One region of the Providencia zhijiangensis genome, then DNA from elsewhere that is predicted to be linked to it. Evidence: predicted binding sites of a transcription regulator. Region 1 holds the regulator's gene; each other region holds the start of a gene.
The links. Region 1 encodes CRP, which controls carbon source genes, mostly activating them, when cyclic AMP is high. Its sites were predicted from a motif close to ATGTGANNNNNNTCACAT; they were not measured.
Positions count from the first base shown of each region.

Region 2: QS795_RS09035 (sugar transporter) is a predicted target of CRP. The motif match lies at 1,550-1,567, and genes of this name have one in related genera.
Region 3: pth (aminoacyl-tRNA hydrolase) is a predicted target of CRP. The motif match lies at 3,093-3,110, and genes of this name have one in related genera.
Region 4: cdd (cytidine deaminase) is a predicted target of CRP. The motif match lies at 2,261-2,278, and genes of this name have one in related genera.

Region 1 is NZ_CP135990.1:304,842-310,660, forward strand. It holds gene QS795_RS01375 (aspartate aminotransferase family protein) at 1-10, shown strand, start outside; gene QS795_RS01380 (hypothetical protein) at 71-1,618, opposite strand; gene crp (cAMP-activated global transcriptional regulator CRP) at 1,830-2,462, opposite strand; gene QS795_RS01390 (OsmC family protein) at 2,786-3,190, shown strand; gene QS795_RS01395 (phosphoribulokinase) at 3,270-4,136, opposite strand; gene QS795_RS01400 (YheU family protein) at 4,185-4,403, opposite strand; gene QS795_RS01405 (hydrolase) at 4,400-5,383, opposite strand; gene QS795_RS01410 (LysE family translocator) at 5,497-5,819, shown strand, end outside.
Region 2 is NZ_CP135990.1:1,977,797-1,983,615, forward strand. It holds gene QS795_RS09030 (SMR family transporter) at 1-187, opposite strand, end outside; gene QS795_RS09035 (sugar transporter) at 294-1,493, opposite strand; gene QS795_RS09040 (DUF2594 family protein) at 1,732-1,953, shown strand; gene QS795_RS09045 (YfcC family protein) at 2,226-3,680, opposite strand; gene QS795_RS09050 (M20 family metallopeptidase) at 3,723-4,853, opposite strand; gene htpX (protease HtpX) at 5,731-5,819, opposite strand, start outside.
Region 3 is NZ_CP135990.1:1,636,760-1,642,578, forward strand. It holds gene QS795_RS07480 (hypothetical protein) at 87-473, shown strand; gene QS795_RS07485 (hypothetical protein) at 524-994, shown strand; gene ychF (redox-regulated ATPase YchF) at 1,117-2,208, opposite strand; gene pth (aminoacyl-tRNA hydrolase) at 2,311-2,901, opposite strand; gene QS795_RS07500 (DUF2583 family protein) at 3,211-3,483, shown strand; gene prs (ribose-phosphate diphosphokinase) at 3,818-4,765, opposite strand; gene ispE (4-(cytidine 5'-diphospho)-2-C-methyl-D-erythritol kinase) at 4,833-5,708, opposite strand; gene lolB (lipoprotein insertase outer membrane protein LolB) at 5,705-5,819, opposite strand, start outside.
Region 4 is NZ_CP135990.1:1,123,456-1,129,274, reverse strand. It holds gene metG (methionine--tRNA ligase) at 1-823, shown strand, start outside; gene QS795_RS05085 (CidA/LrgA family protein) at 992-1,459, shown strand; gene QS795_RS05080 (CidB/LrgB family autolysis modulator) at 1,459-2,154, shown strand; gene cdd (cytidine deaminase) at 2,334-3,230, shown strand; gene QS795_RS05070 (serine protease) at 3,359-4,612, opposite strand; gene QS795_RS05065 (hypothetical protein) at 4,623-5,315, opposite strand; gene QS795_RS05060 (hypothetical protein) at 5,342-5,809, opposite strand.

The DNA.
Region 1 (5,819 bases):
GCTGGTTTAATTGTCTTTTTATAGTGACAGAGGCAAATTTGCCTCTGTCACTGAACTATTATTCAAGTTGTTACTTGTTATTAAGCTTAGCTAATTTTGTTTTAATCTGCGCAGAATGTACTTCTTCTTTGGATATTTGCTCGCTTAGACTATTTAGACTATTTAGACTATGAAGGGTTTCTTGCGTTTTTTTCAACAGCGCATCTAATTTTCTAGTATCGGGTTTTCCTTGATTTGATGCTATTTCTGGTGAGTTTCCATTTAGTGGAAACTGATATTTTTTACTATTATGTTTAGCTCTTAGCATTGATGTTTTAGTTTGGTATATTTCCCCATTAAATTGATATGTTCTCACGGTTGGTTTTACTTTTATATTTCTTCTAGGTAATACTTTATCATTTTTATTATGCGTGGCATGGTTCGAGTTATTATCTTTCAGTTTAGTGGAGCCTGTTTCTATTTTTTTCTGTGCTTTTGTGTTTTCTGATAAATATCCAGAGTCACTAGAATTATTTGAATAATGGCTTGATGAGTTAGAATTTAAGCTTTCATTGCTAGAATATAGCTGATTTTCTATCTTGTTCAGTGAATCCATATTTTCTAAGTGCCGATTTATTGACTTCATGTCAGTCTCATCGACAAGTAATTTATCGAGCTGACGAGTTGATGGAATTGCTAAGCTAACAAGACGGTCGGTGATTCTTTTTTGTAAACTATCTTGAATATGATTGGTATCATCATTCCACTCTAATTCCTCATTGAACTCAAATTCGGTATCACTGCTCTTTGCTTTATTCTCATCTTTTATTTTCGAAATAGAAGCTTTCTGTATCATACTTGATTCAGCTTCTTTTCTTATTCTCTCTTCACCTGCTTTTATTTCATTCTCTTTGTCTGTCTCTATTTTTTTTAGCTGTTCAGCTAATTTAGCTTGTGATGATTTTAGAGTGCTAAGGTTGTTCTCAATCTTCTGAGTCGATGCAGTGTTCTGATAAGTGATTACTTCACTTGATCTTGTTTTTTCATGTTTTATTGGGATCTCAATTCCCTTTTTAAAAGTAACACAAAATTTTTCATTCTTATTTTTATTAAATATACTTTTTAAATAACGAATACCTTTTTCATGAGTCGATTTTATTTCTAAAATCAAATTTGAGAATCGGTTTGATGAACGTTTTAAATTAAATTCTTTAAAAACGTTAGTTTCTGTAGCACTTGTTTTATCAATTAGCATTAGTTCAGTATCCTGTTTTTCATTAATAATTGGCTCATTTTTTATTGAGACGGAATGGTTGAAAATACGTGGGGATTTAAGAATTAAAAAATGGCCATTAGCTTCAATAGCCTCATGGTATTTATAGGGAAGTGTTATTTTCTCTACTGGAGGCGAGTATTTAATTAGATTAATTTCTTTTTGTTCACTTGGCTCAAAATGACAAGTCAATACGGCGAAATGCTTTTTTTGATAATGTAAATTAGATAGGTGATTATTATCGGGTATGCATGAACCAATATTAATGGCTTTTTTTATTTGATTAGATAATGATGAAGTGGTTATGGTTTTATTATCATTGATATTAATGATACTTTCGCTTCTTGGATTGATATTTTTAATCATCGTGTTGTCAACTCTTAATAATGGTTTAGTTACCACTATATTAGTTTGACAATTAACTATAATTATATAAAGAAACGATACTCATCAATGAGAGTATATAGATGAGAGGGGGAAATAAAGGATCCTAAGTAAGAAAAATAGCTTTGTACGTAAAGTATAAAGCTATTTCAATATCGAAGCCTCACCAAGAAGGGTGAGGCTGAAAGGTGAATCAGCGAGTGCCGTAAACAACAATCGTTTTGCCGTGTGCGGAGATTAAGTTTTGATCTTCCAGCATCTTTAAAATACGACCGACAGTTTCGCGAGAACAACCTACGATTTGACCGATTTCCTGACGAGTAATTTTGATTTGCATACCGTCTGGGTGAGTCATTGCATCAGGTTGTTTAGCTAAATTCAATAATGTTTGAGCAATACGACCAGTAACATCTAAGAATGCAAGGTTACCCACTTTTTCGGACGTGGTTTGCAAACGACTTGCCATTTGCGCGGAAAGGCGCATCAGGATATCTGGATTGACTTGAATCAGCTGACGGAATTTTTTGTAAGAAATTTCCGCGACTTCGCAAGCAACTTTCGCGCGAACCCACGCAGTACGTTCTTGCCCTTCTTCAAATAACCCAAGTTCGCCAATGAAATCTCCCTGATTTAAATAAGAGAGAATCATTTCCTTGCCTTCTTCATCTTTGATTAAAACAGCCACTGAGCCTTTAACAATGTAGTAAAGGGTTTCTGCTTTTTCACCCTGATGGATCAGAGTGCTCTTGGATGGATACTTATGAATATGGCAGTGTGACAAAAACCATTCAAGAGTAGGGTCTGTTTGTGGCTTGCCGAGAACCATTAGCGTTATCCTCTGTATGTTATTGCAACCTTTCGAAAAGTAGGGAAAGGCTGACTTTAAAGTGTCAAGCTTAGCATATTAAGTCACATTGATGCCTATTATTAATATCGCCCTAGGCCAATGCAAATTAATATCAATTGTATAATATAATCAATTAAATCGTTGAGTATTGATCTTAATCCTATCAACTAACCATTGTTTGTATCATATCCAATGTAGAAAGTCTCCCCTGTATCGCTTCAGCCTAATAATGCTGATATAACATTGTCTAGATATATGGAACAATGTGACGATAAATATCACTATTTTCGAGAGGAATAAAAATGGAAGCACGCGTAAAGTGGGTTGAAGGGCTCTCTTTTTTAGGTGAGTCGGCATCGGGTCATCAAGTTATGATGGATGGCAATGCTGGAGATAAAGCACCGAGTCCGATGGAAATGGTTCTAATGGCAGCAGGCGGATGCAGTGCGATTGATGTGGTTTCTATTCTGCAAAAAGGTCGTCAGGATATTGTTGATTGTGAAGTAAAATTAACTTCGCAGCGTCGTGAAGAAGCTCCGCGCTATTTTACGGACATCAACCTGCACTTTATTGTGACGGGACGTGAATTAACGGACAAAGTGGTGGAGCGTGCGGTTCAACTTTCTGCAGAAAAATATTGTTCCGTTGCTATCATGTTAGAGAAAACGGTTAACGTGACTCATAGCTTCGAAATTAAAACGCTGTAATTGTTTTCTTGCTATTAAGATGCTTATCGATAATTAAGATAAGCATCTTGTTATTTATCTCTTTAATGAGAATCTCAAACTACCCATTTCGCTGTTTCATTAATTTTTCCACTAATGGCATCATAATAAGTTCCATCGCGAGTCCTAATTTCCCACCGGGTACCACAATGGTATTCATCGCTGAAATAAACGAGCCATTTAACATGGATAATAAATAAGGGAAATCGATCTGCTCTAATCCTCTAAAGCGAATAACGATAAAACTTTCGTCCTGTGAAGGTATTGCTTTGGCAGAGAAAGGGTTAGAGGTGTCAACGGTAGGAACTCGTTGGAAGTTAATATGGGTACGAGAAAACTGCGGCGTAATATAGTTAATATAATCCCCCATCGAACGTACAACGGAATCCATCACCGCTTCACGGGAATGTCCTCGCTCGGTGGTATCGCGGATGAGTTTTTGGATCCATTCAAGGTTAACAATTGGCACTACACCCACAAGCAAATCAACATGTTGTGCAACATCGTGCTCTGGGGTAACTACTCCGCCATGTAATCCTTCATAAAACAGCACATCGGTATTGGCTGGTAGCGATTCCCACGGGGTAAACGTGCCAGGTTGCAGGCCATAGGGCACCGCTTCATCGTAAGTATGTAAATATTTTCGAGATTGACCGCTGCCAGTTTTAGCATAGTCAATTAGCGTCTGTTCAAGTAGAGAAAAATCGTTGGCCTCAGGGCCGAAATAGCTGATATGGCGCCCTTGCTCGCGGGCTTTACGAATAGCCATATCCATTTCAGGGCGGGTATAACGATGAAAACTATCCCCCTCAAGGGTGGCTGGGCGGATATTTAATTGATGGAAAATTTTACGAAAAGCTTGGCTCGTTGAGGTTGTTCCTGCGCCACTCGAACCCGTCACTGCAATAATCGGATGCTTCTTCGACATAGTGGACTCCCTGTTTTACGCCATGACCACTATTTTTGAGAAACAGCGCTACGGGCGAAACTGGTTATTAGGCATGAAATTTACCGATTCATGTAACTCAGACCAGACTAGCACAATTTCGCCAGAAACTAACTGCCGTTTCACATCATTCACTTTGTCCTGCAAGCTTTTTTCGTGAACGCCGTAATCGGTTCCTTCGCGTAAAACATAACTCTCGATAAGGTTTTCGAGCGTTTCAGGAGCGAGGTCTTTCCACGGAATAATCATGATTTTTGCTCATTCAAATACGCTGTTAGCCACAGAGGAATACGAGTTTCTAACCACATTTGTGGCTTTCTAAAACTACCGCCGACAAAGCCGACGTGTCCACCATGTTCCGTCATTTGGTATTCAATATTTTCGGGTAAATGACTTAAATCAGGCACGACTTCGGGCGCCATAAACGGGTCGTCTTTTGCGTGAATAATCAGGGTTGGCTTAGTAATCTGAGATAACTTAGGTAGCGCGCTGCATTTTTGATAATAATCCGCAGCATCATCAAAACCATGAATACGTGCGGTGATCACATCATCAAATTCACGAATGCGTTTTAACTGTTTAAGCTGCAACAAATTAAGAGGAAGTGAACCGGGATAGCGCACCAGTTTGCGGGTAGCGTTACGTTTCAATCCATTTAATAGGTAACGTTGATAGAGCTGAGAAATTCCTTTCTCCATTTTCATGGAGCAGGCTTCAAGCATTAATGGGGCCGAGACAACGACGCCGGCATCTAATTCAGCATTCTCACCATTTTCAGCTAAATAACAGGCGAGCATATTACCGCCAAGGGAATAGCCTACCGCGGCGGTGGGGGCATCACCCCATGTCTGTTTTAGCCAATGTAAAAAATAGCGCGCATCGCTGGTTTCACCAGAATGGTAAATACGTTTTTGACGGTTAGGTTCACCGCTGCATCCTCTAAAATGCATGATCACGCCGAGCCACCCTTGCTTTTGGGCACTTTCTAACATCCCGTGGGCATAGGGGCTTTTAAAATTTCCTTCCAACCCATGAAAAATCACTAAACGAGGCTTTTTTCTCGCTTGTTCTGGGTTTTCACTCCAAGCAAGATCGATAAAATCACCATCAGGCAATTCTAATCGCTGCCATGTTGGGATAATTTTCGGGGTACGACGAAAGATCCTTGGCAATAAGGTTTGGAGGTGTGGGTTCTTTGCCCAACTCATTGGGTGGAAATTTTCTGACATGGCCTTATTTTTTATTTAGTGGGACGCTTGTGAGTCACATAACATACTGTTATTTTTCTGTGATGCAAGTAAACAAATCTAGAAACAAATTTAGGTTGAGGAACATAGTATAAATGACTCTGGGGCTAATTTTTTCGCTTTTTACGTTTTTATTCATTGCAGCAGTCACGCCCGGCCCTAATAACATGTTGTTGACCTCTTGTGCCGCTAACTACGGCTTTCGTCGCAGTATCGGATTATTATTAGGAATAATGCTGGGCATGCAGTCAATTTTATATTTGTCTGCATTCGGTGTTGCCGCGCTATTACTATTATATCCTGCAATTTATATTGTGCTGAAAATCATTGGTAGCGTTTATTTATTATGGCTAGCATGGAAAACCGCTACCGCCAGCTACGAGCCACTCAAAACAGACAGCAAAGCCTCTAAAAGCGT
Region 2 (5,819 bases), 1.7 Mb from region 1:
AAATGGCATACGCTATCCCCAGTGGCATCACTTTCACAACTTGGGAAAGCCCCCAGAAAGAGGCTGCATAGCCAATGACAACCACTAAAGAGGGCCAAAAACGGCTAAAACCATCCGACGCTTTTAACGTTGTTGTCGCAATCACTTCCGCAATAATGGACATTAATAAGAAGCCCAATCCTTTCATTGTTCACCTTTCTCTGTTTTTAGCCTAAAATTTGGCAGAAATTTAGCACACAAAAAAGCACTGTACTAACCTTTAATTAGTACAGTGCTAAATGAATAAATCTAGCTTAATGATTCGCAGCGGTTGGCTGTTTTTCTGCAAAAGCTGAGCGATAACGGGTATAGATAAACACGCACCAAGCAAGTGCTAAAAGGCTGATAATCGCCCCCACATAACCAATATTAGTCATTCCCATATGGGTAATCACTTGGTTTCCTAATAATGCACCTGCGCCAATGCCAATATTAAATAATCCAGAGAAGATTGACATCGCCACATCGGTCGCATCTGGCGCCAAGTCCAACACTTTCACTTGGATCCCGAGGCTAATGCACATAATCGCCATACCCCAGAATATACAGGTACCAATCAATGTCCAAACATCTCCACTTAATGGCATAAATAACACTAAACAAAGTGTCAGTAAGGCCATCGATACCGGTAAGAATGAGAGTGTAAAGCGGCTACTGTAGCGGCTAAATAAGACGCTACCAAAAATGCCCGCCCCACCAAAAATTAATAATAAGAGTGTGGCAAAATTTTGACTCTGTAAGGCAATATCGCGTACAAACGGTTCAATATAACTATACGCGGTAAAATGAGCCGTAATGACGACGGTGATTAACACAAAGACACCCATCAATGCGGGGCGTTTAAACAGAACCGGTAGGCTTTTTAACGAACCGGAATGTTCGCTCGGTAAACGAGGTAAGAATCGCAATAACGCAATCAGGGTTAATAACGCCAGTACGCCGATACATAAAAATGTCACTCGCCAGCCCATCCATTGCCCAATCACTCGCCCTAACGGTAATCCTAACACGGTCGCCAGTGCCGTTCCCGTGGCGAGCAAGCCCAAAGCTTGCGCTTTTTTACCCGCAGGCGCGACGCGGATCGCCAATGATGCCGTTATCGACCAGAAAACTGCATGAGATAACGCAATACCGATACGCGCGATAATCAGCACTTCAAAGCTCCACGCAATCCCGCATAGAATATGGCTGAGAATAAAGACAACAAACAAAATTCCCAATAATTTCCGCCGCTCAAATTTTCCCGTCATCAGCATTAATGGTAGAGACATCACTGCGACAACCCACGCATAAATGGTGATCATCAGCCCTGTATGGGCAACGGTCATATCAAAACTTTCAGCAATATCACTCAATAATGCGACAGGAACAAATTCGGTGGTATTAAAGACAAAAGCCGCAACGGAAAGCGCCAATACACGGATCCACGCAGTGCTTCGAGAAACCTGGGACATGGTTTACGACATCCTGTTGATGATAATTAAGGCCAATAACAGCCTTCAGTATATTTTTGTGAATAATATCACATTCGCCATTCATCTTTAAAGGATTGAAAATTATCATGTTCACACTATTTTTTCACAGAGAAACGGTCACTCTCCTTTAATTTTCATATCAGTTTGAAAAGCGACAGAATCATTTCTTCTATGCTACAATCTGCAAATTACTTTTTATTCTTACAGGAATTCCTAAATGAAAACCCATTTTCCAACTGAGCCAGACGTAAATGCATTAGCAGACGAAGTAACTTGTTTAAAAAATCTTGTTACTCATATGCTTAAAGCTATCGGTCAGGCTGACGCGGGTAAAATTTTGATCAAAATGCAACGCGAAGTCGCTTCGATGGAAGATGAGAAGCAAGCTGAGACTTACAAAAACATTTTAGAACAAATCAAGACTGGTTATCGTCAATAAGAGCTTTAGCGATAAATGCGATTCTAAGCGCTAAGCCAAAACAGCGAGCTAAAGTGCACAAAAACCTAAGTTTCGTTCACTAGGATCCTTTATCTTTGATCTCGAATTAAACCATTCTTTATTCATTTAGCTCCCCCTTCAGATCCCTATGAAGGGGGCTTTTTTTTGCCTAAAACCCTACCTTTTCACTCACTCAAAAAACAAAAAACGCCACTCTTTCGAGTAGCGCTTTGATAAATCCCCTGTCTGTCTAAATAACGTAATAAACAGACTTAAATCGGACCTAAATTTGTCATGACTGCGTAAACAATCGAGATAATCGAAATAATGACCCAAGTTAATACCAGCGGCCAAATAAACTTCAGCCACTTGGTGTATGGGATTTTCGACGTCGCTAACACTGCCATCAGGATACCTGATGTTGGGTTAATACAGTTCACGACACCCTCGCCCATTAATACCGTTTGAACGGTAGTTTGACGGGTGATTTCTAACAGGTCGCCCATTGGGGTGAAAATAGGCACTAAAACTGCCGCTTCACCGGAACCTGAAGAAATAAAAAAGTGCATAATAGCAGCGGTACCGAACATTGAAATCGCAGATAATGTTTTCGGTAATCCATCCATCAGAGAAATAATCGAATTCACGATGGTGTCTAAGATCATTCCATCCGCTAATACAATCGCAATCGCACGCGCCATACCAACGATAAATGCCCCGCCAACCATGCCAGCACAGCCTTTCAGGAAGCCGGTTGCAATATCATTCGGTGACATTCTGTTCAGTACGCCTACCCCCACGCCTAAGATGATAAACATGGCCATCATCTCTTTCTCGCCCCAACCCCACTCAATCGCACCAAAAATAAAGCCAATTAAACAGAATGCGGCATAGGATAATGTAATGACGTGGCGTAAAGAGATTTTTGAGGTCTCAAATTGGCTATCATCAATTTGCACTTCGGGGCGAACCATCCCTTGACGGCGGCTTTTCTTCGCGTACAGAGTTAAGAAGATAATCCCTGCAACCACAAAGCTAATATAAACCACAGTACGGAAGCCAAATGCCGATAGCAGTGGAACGTCAGCCAAACCTTGAGATAACCCGACAGTCATCGGTGCCATTACCGAAGCGTTAAAGCCGGAGTATGCCGCAACATAGACGATCGCTGCGCCAAACTTGTCATCCATTCCGACAGACTTCGCCACCAATAAACCTATTGGCACGAATGCAATTATCGAGTTCACCACAATTCCAGTGGTACCCAAAATGGAGAACACCACAAAGAAGATAGTGATCAACAAAAAGTCATTGAGCTTTTTACTGCGTGAAATATTGCTCAGAACTTTGTTGATTGCACCCGTCGTTTCAAGCAGATGTAACGCGCCCCCAGTAAAGATAATCAGGAAAATGATCGGAGCCGCTTTAACTAGCCCGTCAGCGATCGATGTGAAAACCTGCCCTGGTAAAACGCCATGCTGTTCAGGTAAACGCTCATAACTTCCCGGAATGGTATAGGAACTCTTGACTTGGGTTTCCACGCCATCTTTGATAGTCGTGATCACTTTCGTTTCAGAGGCATATTGCCCAGCCGGAACGATCCAAGTAGCAACCGCTGCCGCTACTAAGATGAAAAAGAGCAATACATACGGGTTTATCCCATCAGAACGCTTTTTTTGTGGTGGTGGTGTTGTTGATGCTTTTGATGTTGATATGGATGTTGCCATAGATTTATCCTGTTGGATTATTATTTATTTTGTTAGCCATAATTACTGCGTAATGCGTTTTAACACATTGAAAAATAACTGAGCGCGCTCAGTTAAAGAGGGAATTTCAAGATACTCTTTGTCACTATGTTGATAGCCGCCAATTGGGCCTAAACCGTCTACCGTTGGTGTCCCCACACCCGCGGTAAATGAAGCATCTGAGCCACCACCTGTAGAAACGTCTTCCAGAGTGATTGCCAGTTTGTCGGCTTCTTGTTTGATGATGTCGATAAGCGCGGCACTTTCTGGCGTTTTTGCCATTGGTGGACGGTTGATCCCGCCTGTCAGTGAAAGCTGAATGCCTTCTAGAACAGGCTGGCTGCACACTTCACGTACTTTCTTGTCGATTTCAATACCTTGCTGCTCAGAAGAGATCCGCACATCAATTTCTGCACGCGCATTTGGAGCAACAGTATTCACAGAGGTTCCACCCGTGATCAGACCCACGTTCACCGAAAGCCCTTTATCGTGCTGAGAAAGCGCATGTAAGCTTTGGATTTTAAAAGTAAGTTCTTGGATAGCGCTGATCCCAGCTTCAGGAGCAATACCTGAGTGAGAGGCTTTACCTTGAATAGTCAGAACATAGGTTCCTACACCGCGACGGGCGCTAACAATGGCACCATTCGCACGTGCTGGCTCCATCACTAAGGCATAGCGCTTGTCTTTTGCACATTCCTCGATGACTGAACGTGACGAAATAGAACCAATCTCTTCGTCGCAGTTCAACAGCACTTCAATTTTCTTGTAACGCTCATCGCTGGAGGCATAAAGCTGTTTGATCACCTGATGCACCATGACATGGCTGCCTTTCATATCGATAACACCGGGGCCATAGGCTCTATCACCCTCAATACTAAATGGTCTTTCCGCTACAGTGCCTTTTGGAAATACAGTATCAAGGTGCAGCAAAATCAAAATTTCAGGCGTGGTAGATGGGTGATAAATGCGATAGTTATTACCCAATTTTTCATTTGGGATTATCTCAACTTCAAAACCCATTGATTGGTAGCGTTCACACCAAAATGCGGCGTGATTATCCACCCCCTCTTTATCGTATGAACCGGATTCTGTATTAACCACTTGCTTTAATAAGTCCAGCATTTCTGCTTCGTGTGTTAAAAATTCATTGTGCATGTTGAGTTCCTATTATTTATTATTTTATGGCGAGATATTTCAATGAGGGAAATTGGCTCCCGCACGATAAGATTTTTATTCCAAACAAAATTAAATGTTTATTACCTATAGACAATAATATTGTCGAATATTCCATTTGACGCGTAAAAACACGCCATTACCTATGCGGATTTAATGCATATACAACAATGGCGAGTAATTGAGGGGTTTAACCCAAGGTGGAACAACCCTATGATAATCCGACATTTAGCTTGATTGAAAAGGATACTTTCGCACCATAGCATAATAGATAAATAAATTACAAATAATTATTAATGCATAACTATGCGTTATTTTTTGAATCTTTAAAAAAGTAATAGTTACAGATAGGAATTATAAAAATAGTCATAATCAATATATTAATTATGGTGAATAATTTTCAAAAATTAATGGCATGCTATTAATTTTAGTTAACCATAAATATGTAGCATTACACGCGGTCTTTATTTTTTTTATTTACATTATTTAACGCTAATAAAGCGTATTCATCGTTTAACTTTATTTAAATTAAAATAACCACAAAGGAGTATTTAGTCTATTTGTTCAACATTTATAAGATAAATAAACATCAGCGCCTAAAAAACATACGGATTTTTTAAACTGAGAGTTTAATGTCATTCAATTTAGGTGCGATTTTCTTTCAGTATGTTTATTTAGCTCTCTTCAGCATAAAATGCGATACGCCTTTCTTCTACTAGCGTACCACTTTGCTGGCACTATTCGCTGGAATAGTTAGATAAAATGATAAATCGAATACGGTGGGGATAGAGGTAGGATGAGCAAATAAAAAAGGGAAACATGACGTTTCCCTTTCATTTTATCGCATTAACATCGTAGGCTATTTCAGATATTGGCCTGAGCGTAATGCTTCAATACGTTTATCTAATGGTGGGTGAGATAAAAACAGTTCGCTAAATGCTTTACCAC
Region 3 (5,819 bases), 1.3 Mb from region 1:
GAAATTTAGGATAAGACTCGTTCATCGATTCTGATAGATAGACTATTCTAGGTATTCGCTAAAATCGATCCTACAGGGAGGTTACAATGTGGTATATCCATCCAACTCGGGCTCAATACACATTACTGTCACAGTACCTTTCTCCTCTAGAAGCAAGAATAGACGCGGGTTTGCTCAACTCTGAAGGAATTGATTCTCTATTATTAGACGAAAACATGGTCTGGAATAACCAAATGTATGCCCAAGCTATTGGTGGCGTTAAATTATTGGTACCAAAATGCGAGTTAGAGAATGCATTAAATGTCTTGGATAAACTGTACCAAGGTAAATTTGCGATCACAGATGAAGGTGAGGATGGAGAAGCTAAACCTAAAATCACGCAAAAAAATGGTGTTACCGACTATATGAATATGTTGCTGGTTTTTTTGCTTTTTTTTGTTACTGGGTTGGCATTACCAATTTCAAAGAGATGAGAGCAAAAACTAAGAAAATCAATATTTTTTAACATGTGAAAGGATTTACCATGCAATCAAAACTAATTTATCAATGGAAATATAAAAGACGAGCAAGACTATCTTTCCTAGGCGCGGAAATTTTTTGGATAATCGTTCTGAGTATCATTCAGGTATTAGTCTATCAATGGTATTTGGATTCACATCCCGAAGATGCTGAATTAGTGTTTAAAAGTAACTTTTATTACCAATTTTCTTTTAGCTTGTTTGGACTAATGGAATTAGTATCAGCGGCTGTTCAACTATATATTTTCTCACTTATTCTTACGCAACGAATTCGGGATATTGGCATTAAATATCCATTGGTCATTGCTCTTGCCTTTACGTGTTCATCATTGTTTATCACGCCACTAACGTTTATCAATCAGTCTAGTTTCTTGATGATTTTTATGGCTATTCAACTCATTTTTTCGTTGATTGTTTTATTTACGCCATCTGCGCGAGAAACAAAAACGAGTGTGAAGAATGATGTAATGAATTGAGCAATATAGTGGTTATTTGAAGTGAAGAATTGTGAGCTTAAATTAAAAAAGCAGCTTAAAACCAAATCAGTTTTATGCTGCTTTTCTCTTTAATAACGACTTTTTAATAAGAAGATATAGGCTTACACGTTAAACAGGAAGTTCAATACATCGCCATCTTTAACGATGTAATCTTTACCTTCTGCACGCATTTTACCGGCTTCTTTCGCGCCTTGTTCACCACGGAATTTGATGAAATCTTCGAATGCGATAGTTTGTGCGCGGATAAAGCCTTTTTCGAAGTCAGTGTGGATTTTACCGGCTGCTTGTGGAGCAGTTGCGCCAACAGGGATAGTCCATGCACGCACTTCTTTCACACCAGCGGTGAAATAAGTTTGCAGGTTTAATAATTCGTAACCTGCGCGGATCACACGGTTCAGACCTGGCTCTTCAATACCTAAATCAGCCATAAACTCATCGCGCTCTTCATCGTCAAGCTCGGCGATGTCAGATTCGATAGCAGCGCAAACCGGCACAACAACAGAACCTTCGGCTTTAGCGATTTCGTAGACTTTGTCTAAGTATGGGTTATTTTCAAAACCATCTTCATTGACGTTGGCAATGTACATGGTTGGCTTCAGGGTTAAGAAGCTTAAATAACGGATTGCGGCTTTATCTTCAGCCGTTAAATCTAATGAACGCAGCATGCCAGCTTGTTCTAAGTGTGGCAGGCATTTTTCCAGCGCTTCTAATTCCGCTTTTGCGTCTTTATCGCCGCCTTTTGCGCGTTTTTGTACGCGGTGAATAGCACGCTCACAAGTATCTAAGTCAGATAATGCTAATTCAGTGTTGATCACTTCGATATCGGCTGCTGGGTCAACTTGGCCAGCAACGTGGATGATATTGTCATTTTCAAAACAACGAACAACGTGACCAATCGCTTCCGTTTCACGGATGTTAGTCAGGAATTGGTTACCAAGACCTTCACCTTTCGATGCGCCTTTTACCAGACCCGCGATATCAACGAATTCCATCGTGGTTGGCAGGATGCGCTGAGGCTTCACAATTTCAGCTAATTGATCAAGACGTGGGTCTGGCATTGGCACAACACCCGTGTTTGGCTCAATTGTACAGAAAGGGAAGTTGGCTGCTTCGATGCCGGCTTTGGTCAATGCATTAAACAGAGTGGATTTACCCACGTTAGGCAGACCAACGATACCGCATTTAAAACCCATATGTTTCTCACCTTAATAGCGGGGGCAGGCGAGTGCTGCCCCCAATGTTTAGAAAATTGGCGCTGATTATACACAAAAACTCGTGTTTGATGAAATCAACTCTTAGGCTGTGGCTTTAAAACCATGTAAGCGATTGATAGCTTTGTCCATTCCGTCGGATAACAGGATGTCCGTGCAGCGCACAGATTCATCAATTGCATCATCAATAAGCTTCTGTTCAGACAGCGGTGGCTTGCCTAACACGAAACCAACAACTTTGTTTTTATCGCCTGGGTGCCCAATACCAATGCGTAAGCGGTAAAAGTTCGGGTTATTGGCAAATTTACTTTGAATATCTTTTAAGCCGTTATGTCCGCCGTTACTGCCACCGAGTTTCATTTTGGCTACACCTGGTGGTAAATCGAGCTCATCATGGGCGACTAAAATTTCATCCGGATTAATGCGATAGAAATTGGCTACTGCTGCGACGGATTTACCGCTCAAGTTCATAAAGGTGGTCGGAACCAGCAAGCGAATATCATTGCCATTAAGATTGATGCGAGCCGTATAACCAAAAAATTTAGGCTCTTCCTTTAACGATTGGTTATGGCGTTGTGCCAGTAAATCAACATACCAGGCACCAGCGTTATGGCGGGTTTGCGCATATTCAGCGCCCGGATTGGCTAATCCAACAATTAATTTTATTTTACTCACGGGGACTTTTTCACTGTCAATGTATAGAAATTGGCGACTAGTTTACCTCGTGTCGGAGTGGATGTACAAAATTGTCATTGATAAGATTGCACCAGTGATAATTAGTTTGTGAATTATTCGTCAATACCATCATCAGTTGTTAAATTGATTAAAAGCACTTTTTGAGTAGATATCCTTAAAGTCTTCTATACATGTGAAGCTTATCGCAAATAATTTTACTTAAAGAGCTATACTCTTTACATAAATATAAAGTTTTATCGAACTTTTCTTTAATGCTTGCGTATCAGTTTACTGATATTGGAGGTAGATATGAAACGGAAAATGGTTACTCTCATTGGTAATGGCTTGATGGGTTTGGGTATGGTGGTGATGGGGGGAAGCATCGGTTTAAACCTGTTTTCTCATATTGTTGATTTAGGGTTGTCCGATGACATCATCAATGGCTCTCTGTTTGGGATCTTTATCGGTGCGTTGGTTTGGTTAGTGGGCGCAAGAATGGGCGGTAAAGAGAAAGTGGAAGACCGTTACTGTTTGGTGAAACGTCAATTTCATTCCCGTAACGATAACCACCGCTACCCATAGTGAGTTAGGCTGAAATTCATCGATGGATATCCTCAATGAACAGAAATGAGTCATTGAAAAATAGATAAAATCTAAATAAGAGTGAAATTCACTACGTATGATTTCACTCTTATTTTTTGCCTGAAAAAGTAGGCTTTAAAAGAGCGGTTTTTTGAAAAGCCCAAAATAAAGCCCCTACGGTTGATGAACAACAGTAGGGGCGCTACTTATAAATTTTTGTATCGTGACCACAATGAATGTGGTGCGATAAAGCACATTTCCCGTCTCAATAATTTCATGAAAAACGACTGAAACTAGGATGTTAAAACGGGGTCATTAAGACCCCGCTTTAGAATTAGTGCTCGAACATCGCAGAAATTGACTCTTCATTGCTGATACGGCGAATAGCTTCGGCCAGCATGCCTGAAAGGGTCAGGGTGCGAACTTTGTTCAGCGCCTTGATTTCAGGAGAAAGAGGAATTGTGTCACAAACAATGACTTCATCAATCACAGAGTTTTTGATGTTGTCTACAGCATTACCTGAGAAGATAGGGTGAGTTGCATAAGCGAATACACGCTTAGCCCCACGTTCTTTCAGCGCTTCAGCTGCTTTACACAGTGTGCCACCAGTATCAATCATATCGTCAACTAAGATACAGTCACGACCAGAAACGTCACCGATGATGTGCATGACTTGAGAAACGTTTGCGCGTGGGCGACGTTTGTCAATGATTGCCATATCAGTATCGTTCAGTAATTTCGCGATTGCTCTAGCACGAACGACGCCGCCGATGTCTGGAGAAACAACGATTGGGTTTTCTAAATCTTTCTGCAACATATCTTCCAGAAGGATTGGGCTACCAAATACGTTATCTACAGGAACATCAAAGAAGCCCTGGATCTGCTCTGCGTGTAAGTCAACAGTAAGAACACGGTCAACACCCACACTTGACAGAAAATCGGCAACAACTTTAGCGGTGATTGGTACACGGGCAGAACGTACGCGACGATCCTGTCTTGCATAACCGAAGTAAGGGATAACAGCGGTAATACGACCAGCAGATGCACGGCGCAGGGCATCGACCATAACAACGAGTTCCATCAGGTTGTCATTGGTTGGTGCGCAAGTTGACTGGATGATAAAAATATCACCACCGCGAACATTTTCATTAATTTGAACACTGACTTCGCCGTCGCTAAAACGACCAACAGCCGCGTCTCCAAGATTAGTGTAAAGGCGGTTAGCAACACGTTGTGCTAGTTCCGGTGTAGCGTTACCAGCAAAAAGCTTCATATCGGGCACGAGAAAAACCTCAGGCTTGCGTCCAGAGAGATATTGTTGACCAACAGCAATGATGGATAAGTCATTACTATCGGTGCAATACACGGGTTATCCCAGCGCGGAATTTGTGCACAGGAGAAACATTCGCTCCTTGAGCGACGAATCCTTGCACCCACGATGGGGATTTATTTAACACCTTCAGGGCATCCGCTTGGGTTTCAAATTCAGAAAACACACAAGCGCCTGTTCCTGTTAGGCGAGACGGAGCATATTCTAACAGCCAAGAAACGAGCTGTTCAACCTCACGAAAACGTTTTCTTGCGATCGGTTCACAGTCATTTGCATACGGAGCCAGTAATAATGCGGCTAAAGAGCGTTTTGGAGAATTTCTATTTAATTCTGGATCTGTGAAGATCATCGGGGTTGAGATTTCAATTCCGGGGTGTGCGACTAAATACCAACGCTCTTTTGGTTCTGCGGGTGTTAAAATTTCGCCAATGCCTTCGGCAAAGGCAGCATGACCGCGAACAAAAACGGGGACATCGGCACCGAGGTGTTTACCTAATTTGGCTAAGACCTCATCAGAAACGTGAGTTCCCCAATGCTCGTTAAGCGCAATCAGCGTTGTCGCCGCATTTGATGATCCGCCGCCAATTCCACCGCCCATCGGCAGCACTTTGTGGATGTGAATATCTGCACCTAACGCCCCTTGATGATTGAGGGTTTCGCGACAATAGGTTTGCAAGCTTTTGGCGGCTCGAATGATTAAGTTTTTTTCGACATCTACGCCCGGCATCGGGGTGAGTAAATTAATTTGATCATCCGAACGCGTGGTAAAGGTGATTTCATCACCATAATCTAAAAATTGAAACAGAGTCTGTAGCTCATGATAACCATCAGCTCGCTGCCCGGTAATGTATAAAAAAAGATTCAATTTTGCCGGTGATGGCCACGTTAACGTCATTTTTTCAGTGTCCAACTATCCATTTTTAACTTGATGACTTTATCTCCTTGCTTCAGCTCCATGTGGTTCGGTAGCATTGGCGAGGTTTTAGTATCGTAAGAGAGATAATCC
Region 4 (5,819 bases), 820 kb from region 1:
ACGTTTCGCTGGAAAATTATCCGCAAACTTAGCGGAACCAGCGCTATACCAACAATTTGTTGATGCGGCAAAAGTGATCGGTGACGATTTCACTAATCGTGAATACGGTAAAGCCGTGCGTGAAATTATGGCATTAGCGGATATTGCAAACCGCTATGTGGATGAGAAAGCACCTTGGGTCGTTGCGAAACAAGAAGGTAAAGACCAAGAGCTACAAGATATCTGCTCGATGGGTATCAACCTGTTCCGCGTATTAATGACTTACTTGAAACCAATTCTGCCAAGCTTAACTAAGCGCGTGGAAGAGTTCCTGAAAGTTGAATTAACGTGGGATTCCATCAACACGCCATTACTGAATCACGACGTAGCGCCATTTAAAGCACTATTCAACCGTATCGAATTAGCGAAAGCGGAAGCGATGGTAGAAGCGTCAAAGCAAAGTGCTCAGCCAGCGAAGCAACTGACAGGCCCTCTGGCAGATGACCCAATTCAAGAAACCATCACTTTTGATGATTTCGCTAAAATTGACCTGCGCATTGCGCTGATCAAACAAGCAGAATTTGTTGAAGGTTCAGATAAGCTGCTGAAATTACAGTTAGATATCGGTGGTGAAACTCGCCAAGTATTCTCTGGCATCCGTAGTGCCTACCCAGATCCAAAAGTCTTGGAAGGTCGTTTAACCGTGATGGTGGCAAACCTTGCCCCACGTAAAATGCGCTTTGGTATCTCTGAAGGTATGGTGATGGCAGCAGGCCCTGGTGGTAAAGATATTTACCTACTGAGCCCAGATAATGGTGCACAGCCGGGTATGCAAGTTAAATAAGTCATTGATTGTCGCTCGAAAAATTGAGCAACAAACTTAGGCCATATCAGTACGAAACGGAGCCACTTTAGTGAGCTCCGTTTTTTTATGGGTTTTTATTTGTGATCTCTGGCACAATTTCCAAGTTAATTGTATGATGAATGCCTGTCGAGTAATAGGACAAGTCCCATGTCATTAAAACAAGTATTGAATACCGGATGGCAATATTTGCGAGCCTTCGCAATACTTTACCTCTGCCTGATCATCGGAAATGTGATTTCCAAACTGCTTCCTTTTTCCATTCCCGGCAGTATTGTCGGTATGTTGCTGTTGTTTGTCTTGCTAGCATTGCAAATAGTCCCTGCTCACTGGGCAAAACCTGGATGTAGTATCCTGCTGAAAAACATGACGATTTTATTCGTTCCCATCGGTGTAGGGATTATGAATTATTATGATTTACTCAGCCAACAGATGATCCCGATTGTCGTCTCTTGTATTGCCAGTACGCTTATTGTCATGATTGTTGTCGCGGTCAGCTCAAACTATATCCATAAAGAGCGCCCGATTGTGGGTGTGAAGCCTGATGAAGTTCCTCTTCCTCCTGAAGAACCCATATCTTCAACCATCAATAATGATAAAACCAAGGGGAAAGAGTGATGTTAGAACATATTTGGTGGTCACTGCCATTAACTATCGTTGTTTTCTATTTGGCAAGAGCGCTGTCAATTAAGTGCAAATTGCCCATTCTGAACCCATTATTGTTAACTATCGCGATTATTATTCCGCTACTGATCCTGACGAACACCTCTTATGAGCACTATTTTGCGGGCAGTAAAATACTCAATGATTTATTGCAGCCGGCCGTCGTCGCCCTCGCCTTTCCGCTTTACGAACAAATGCACCAGATTAGAGCGCAATGGAAATCCCTATTTAGTATCTGTTTTGCTGGCAGTATTGTGGCGATGTTTACGGGCGCGACTATTGCACTGTGGCTAGGAGCAACACCGGATATTGCAGGTTCAATATTACCTAAATCAGTGACAACACCGATAGCCATGGCAGTTGCCGATTCAGTCGGAGGCATCCCAGCAATTAGTGCAGCTTGCGTCCTTTTTGTCGGGATTTTAGGGGCGATGTTCGGTCATAGCCTATTTGATGTTTTGCGTATTCGCACCCATGCATCACGAGGCTTGGCGATGGGTACCGCTTCTCACGCTTTGGGAACTGCGCGTTGTGCGGAAGTTAACTATATTGAAGGGGCTTACAGTTCATTAGCGTTAATGACCTGCGGGGTGATCACCTCGTTAATTGCGCCTTTTATCTTCCCTGTTATTCTTCACTTATTTAGCTAAACTGAATCAATAAGAGAGGTTATTTACCTCTCTTATGCAAATTTCAGTGTAAAAACTTGAGATACATCTCTCATTTAATGAATTTGTTTCATTGATTGCACTCATGAAGTGATCGCGATCACATCCAATCACCCTATTAATTGAATAGAATGAAAACAATTAAATAGGGAGGGTTACTCATGCATTCAAGATTCAAGGCCGCTTGGGCCGAACTTCCAGAAAAGTTACAGTCTGTCCTAAAGCCTATTATGAACAAACCTGATTTCTCAGCCATGTTAACCGCTGAGCAAGTAAAGCAAATTAAAGCTGAGAGTGGATGCACGGACAGTGAACTCGCTTTTTCATTATTACCTTTCGCAGCGGCTTACGCTGTTACACCAATTTCTCGCTTTAATGTAGGCGCAATCGCTTGCGGAATCAGCGGTAATCTCTATTTCGGCGCAAATATGGAATTTAACCATGTTTCGATTGGTCAAACTATCCATGCTGAACAATGTGCCATTACCCATGCTTGGCTAAAAGGCGAAAAGCAATTAACCTCTATTACCGTCAACTACACGCCTTGCGGTCACTGCCGACAGTTTATGAATGAGCTGCGTGAAGGCGGTAATATCATGGTGCATTTACCAAAACGCCAAGCAGCTACACTTCATGATTATTTGCCTGATTCATTCGGTCCATCGGATCTGAATATCACCACTTTACTACTCGATAATGTGGACCACGGTTATCAAAACCAAAGTCGCGATAGATTGTTATCTGCTGCGGTTGAAGCTGCGAACCAATCTCACGCACCATACAGCGAATCTCACTCCGGTATTGCTGTGCAGTTAAAAGATGGCTCGCTGTTTACAGGTCGTTACGCTGAAAATGCTGCGTTCAACCCGAGCTTACCACCATTGCAAGCGGCGCTGATTATGGTGAATTTAGCGGGTAAAGATATTCACGCCATCGAACAAGCGGTATTAGTAGAAAAACAAAATGCAACGGTGCAGCAGTGGTGTACAACAGAAAATACCTTGCACGCGTTAGGTTGCCAAAAAGTGGAACGTGTTTATTTGGATGAATCCATTTAAATACTATTTCATTTAAACCATTTTTAATTGAAAAAATTAAATATTCAAAATTAAGACGGCGGTTATTGTGAGTTTATTAACTTCAATAACCGCCGTTTTTATTAAAACGTTATTAAAAGTTAATAAAATTAAAATGAGAATCTGGATGATGAGCTGCTATAGCCACCACTGTAGTTAAATTCAGGCATACTCGGGGCCTGAGGCACCCTAAAATCTCTATCAAACGAGCTTGATAAGTGGTCCATGGAAGACATATGGTCTCTTAAGCTATCAACGGTTCGATCCGTTTGACACTCACCTATTTGAAAATCATTTGGTCTATATACACTCACTGGGTATCCTCGGTGTTCTGAAGCCGTTATTTCAATTGGTGCATGATTATTAGAATAAGTAGTAAATGGAATATTACCGATAACATCATCTATCATGGCATTGTGTTTATTAACATTGGGACTGTAATTGGCAGATGGGGAATTAAATAATCCGGTTTCTGGCAATATATAGGCGGGACGTTCAAGGTAATATTCAGAAAGGCGATCTTTATGCTCAAAATCCGTTTGTCCAACCCAATCAGTCTGTATTGAATATTTATCAATATTTTCAGATGGAAAATCCCAAAATGATAGTCGATTAGTTCCTCTATCAATTAATGGATTTCCCGTTTCATATGCTAATGCTAGTGCTTCATTAAGATCGATTTTTAGTGAGGGCGATTCAAAAAAGTCATACGTTTTTTTAAAAGTTAATGTCACGGTATCTACTGCATTGTCTATGTCTATCACTCTTCTCATCCAGCGATGGGTTTGCAATTGTTTATTTGCAGGCGCATCATATAAACTTTCAAACATAATATTCATCGTGCTTAAACTTAATTCAGCCTCCTTTTCCGTATCACCTACAGCATCCAGCGCTTTTTGCCAGTATACCTCTCTATCCTTTTCATCAGAGATGACATTAAAAACAGGTTGTAAAGTCCATGCTTCCGCAGGTAATTTGTATTTTTTAAAAACACGCTCATGAAATGCCATTGCTTCTTTATAATTAATATCACCTGTTATTTCTGTAACACCATTTTTAAGTCTACTCCTTTGTTCATATATATAAGCATAAGCCATATCAAAACGTATTTTTTCAAGTTTAGCCTCATTGCATATTTGACCATTTTCAATTATAACTTCTTCTAAGTAGTTCAATGCAAATTTACCTGAAAAAGAATCACCTTTGACAACACTATTTGCTAGTAATGCATATCGGTCACCTTTACTAGCAAAGTACTCATACATTAATTCAGGTCTTTTAGTTAAAATTAAAATTTTTAAAGCTTTGGATGTATCAGTCCACGTTAATGTTACACTTCCTTGTCTATTGACTTCATTATTCATATGCAAACTCCTATCGTTTTATATGCTTGTAAATAAAGTTAATAACATCGCTCTTTATTTCATTCCAAATAACTAAATCTTCAATTTTTATAATGACTTCAACTTTAATTCCTAGTTTTGGAATCAGGAAATATCCATCACATTGACTATATCTGCCATCTAAAGGTATCCATAAACAATCAAAAAAATCACTTATCTCATCATTACTTACTCGCCAATAATAACCATACTTGTCATTTTCAGGATCAATATACTTATTCATCTTCTTTATCTTTACTTCATTGAAATATAGATTTAGCTTTTCATCATATGAAACATCCCCTTTAATCTTTTCCTCTCCTCTTTCAATATAAATATATCGTTTATACTCAAGATAACCTTTAGGATCACCATCGAGTGGTTCTATAGAAAATCTAAGTTTTTTATTTTTCCCATTTTCATTTTTATTAAAAGGCTTCATTTCAGGCCAGCTCATTATTAATGGCAAAACTCGAAAATTTGCATCACAACCTTTTTTATTTTCTAGAAACCTTGGGTCAAAATAGCTATAACCTTCATATTCTGCAAAGGAGTAGACATAGCTGCTAGGCACTTCAATGACTGTATCGTTAAATTTACCACAAACAAAACCGGGGCGATTATCAGCCATCGATAAAGTTGAAATTAACAAGATAAATATAGAAAAAATAAATTTTATTGGCATATTACGCCTCCAAATTTTTCAAAAACTTATTTTTTATAGCGAAAACTATCTTCAACCATCGTCATGGTTTTCTCAATTTCAATAACTAGGGGAATTTTCCTCATTCTCTTTAACCATCGCTGGCTTTTTTTACGTTTTTCAATTGAAGTACTTTCTGCCTCAGCCTTCATTTTAAACCACAAATCAACAAATATTTTCTCCTCGGATTCCCTTTCGGAATTAGCGTTCATTTCCCTCCAAAATTTGTTTCGTTCATTTTCATCAAAAACATCATAAATATCAGCAAAAAACCATGCATCGCAGGGTAAATTCGCTGCTTTAAATCCATTTTCATTGATAATTTTAGCCTCGTTAAAATTAATTCTTTCCGTTCTAACCTCTACACCTTTATTTAATTCAAACCAAGACTTTAAGTAATTCGCATATGCCAATGCAGATTCATAATGGACTTTATCCATTTTTTCTTTTGACAATGGTTGTTTATATTCATCCATAGTCACTCTT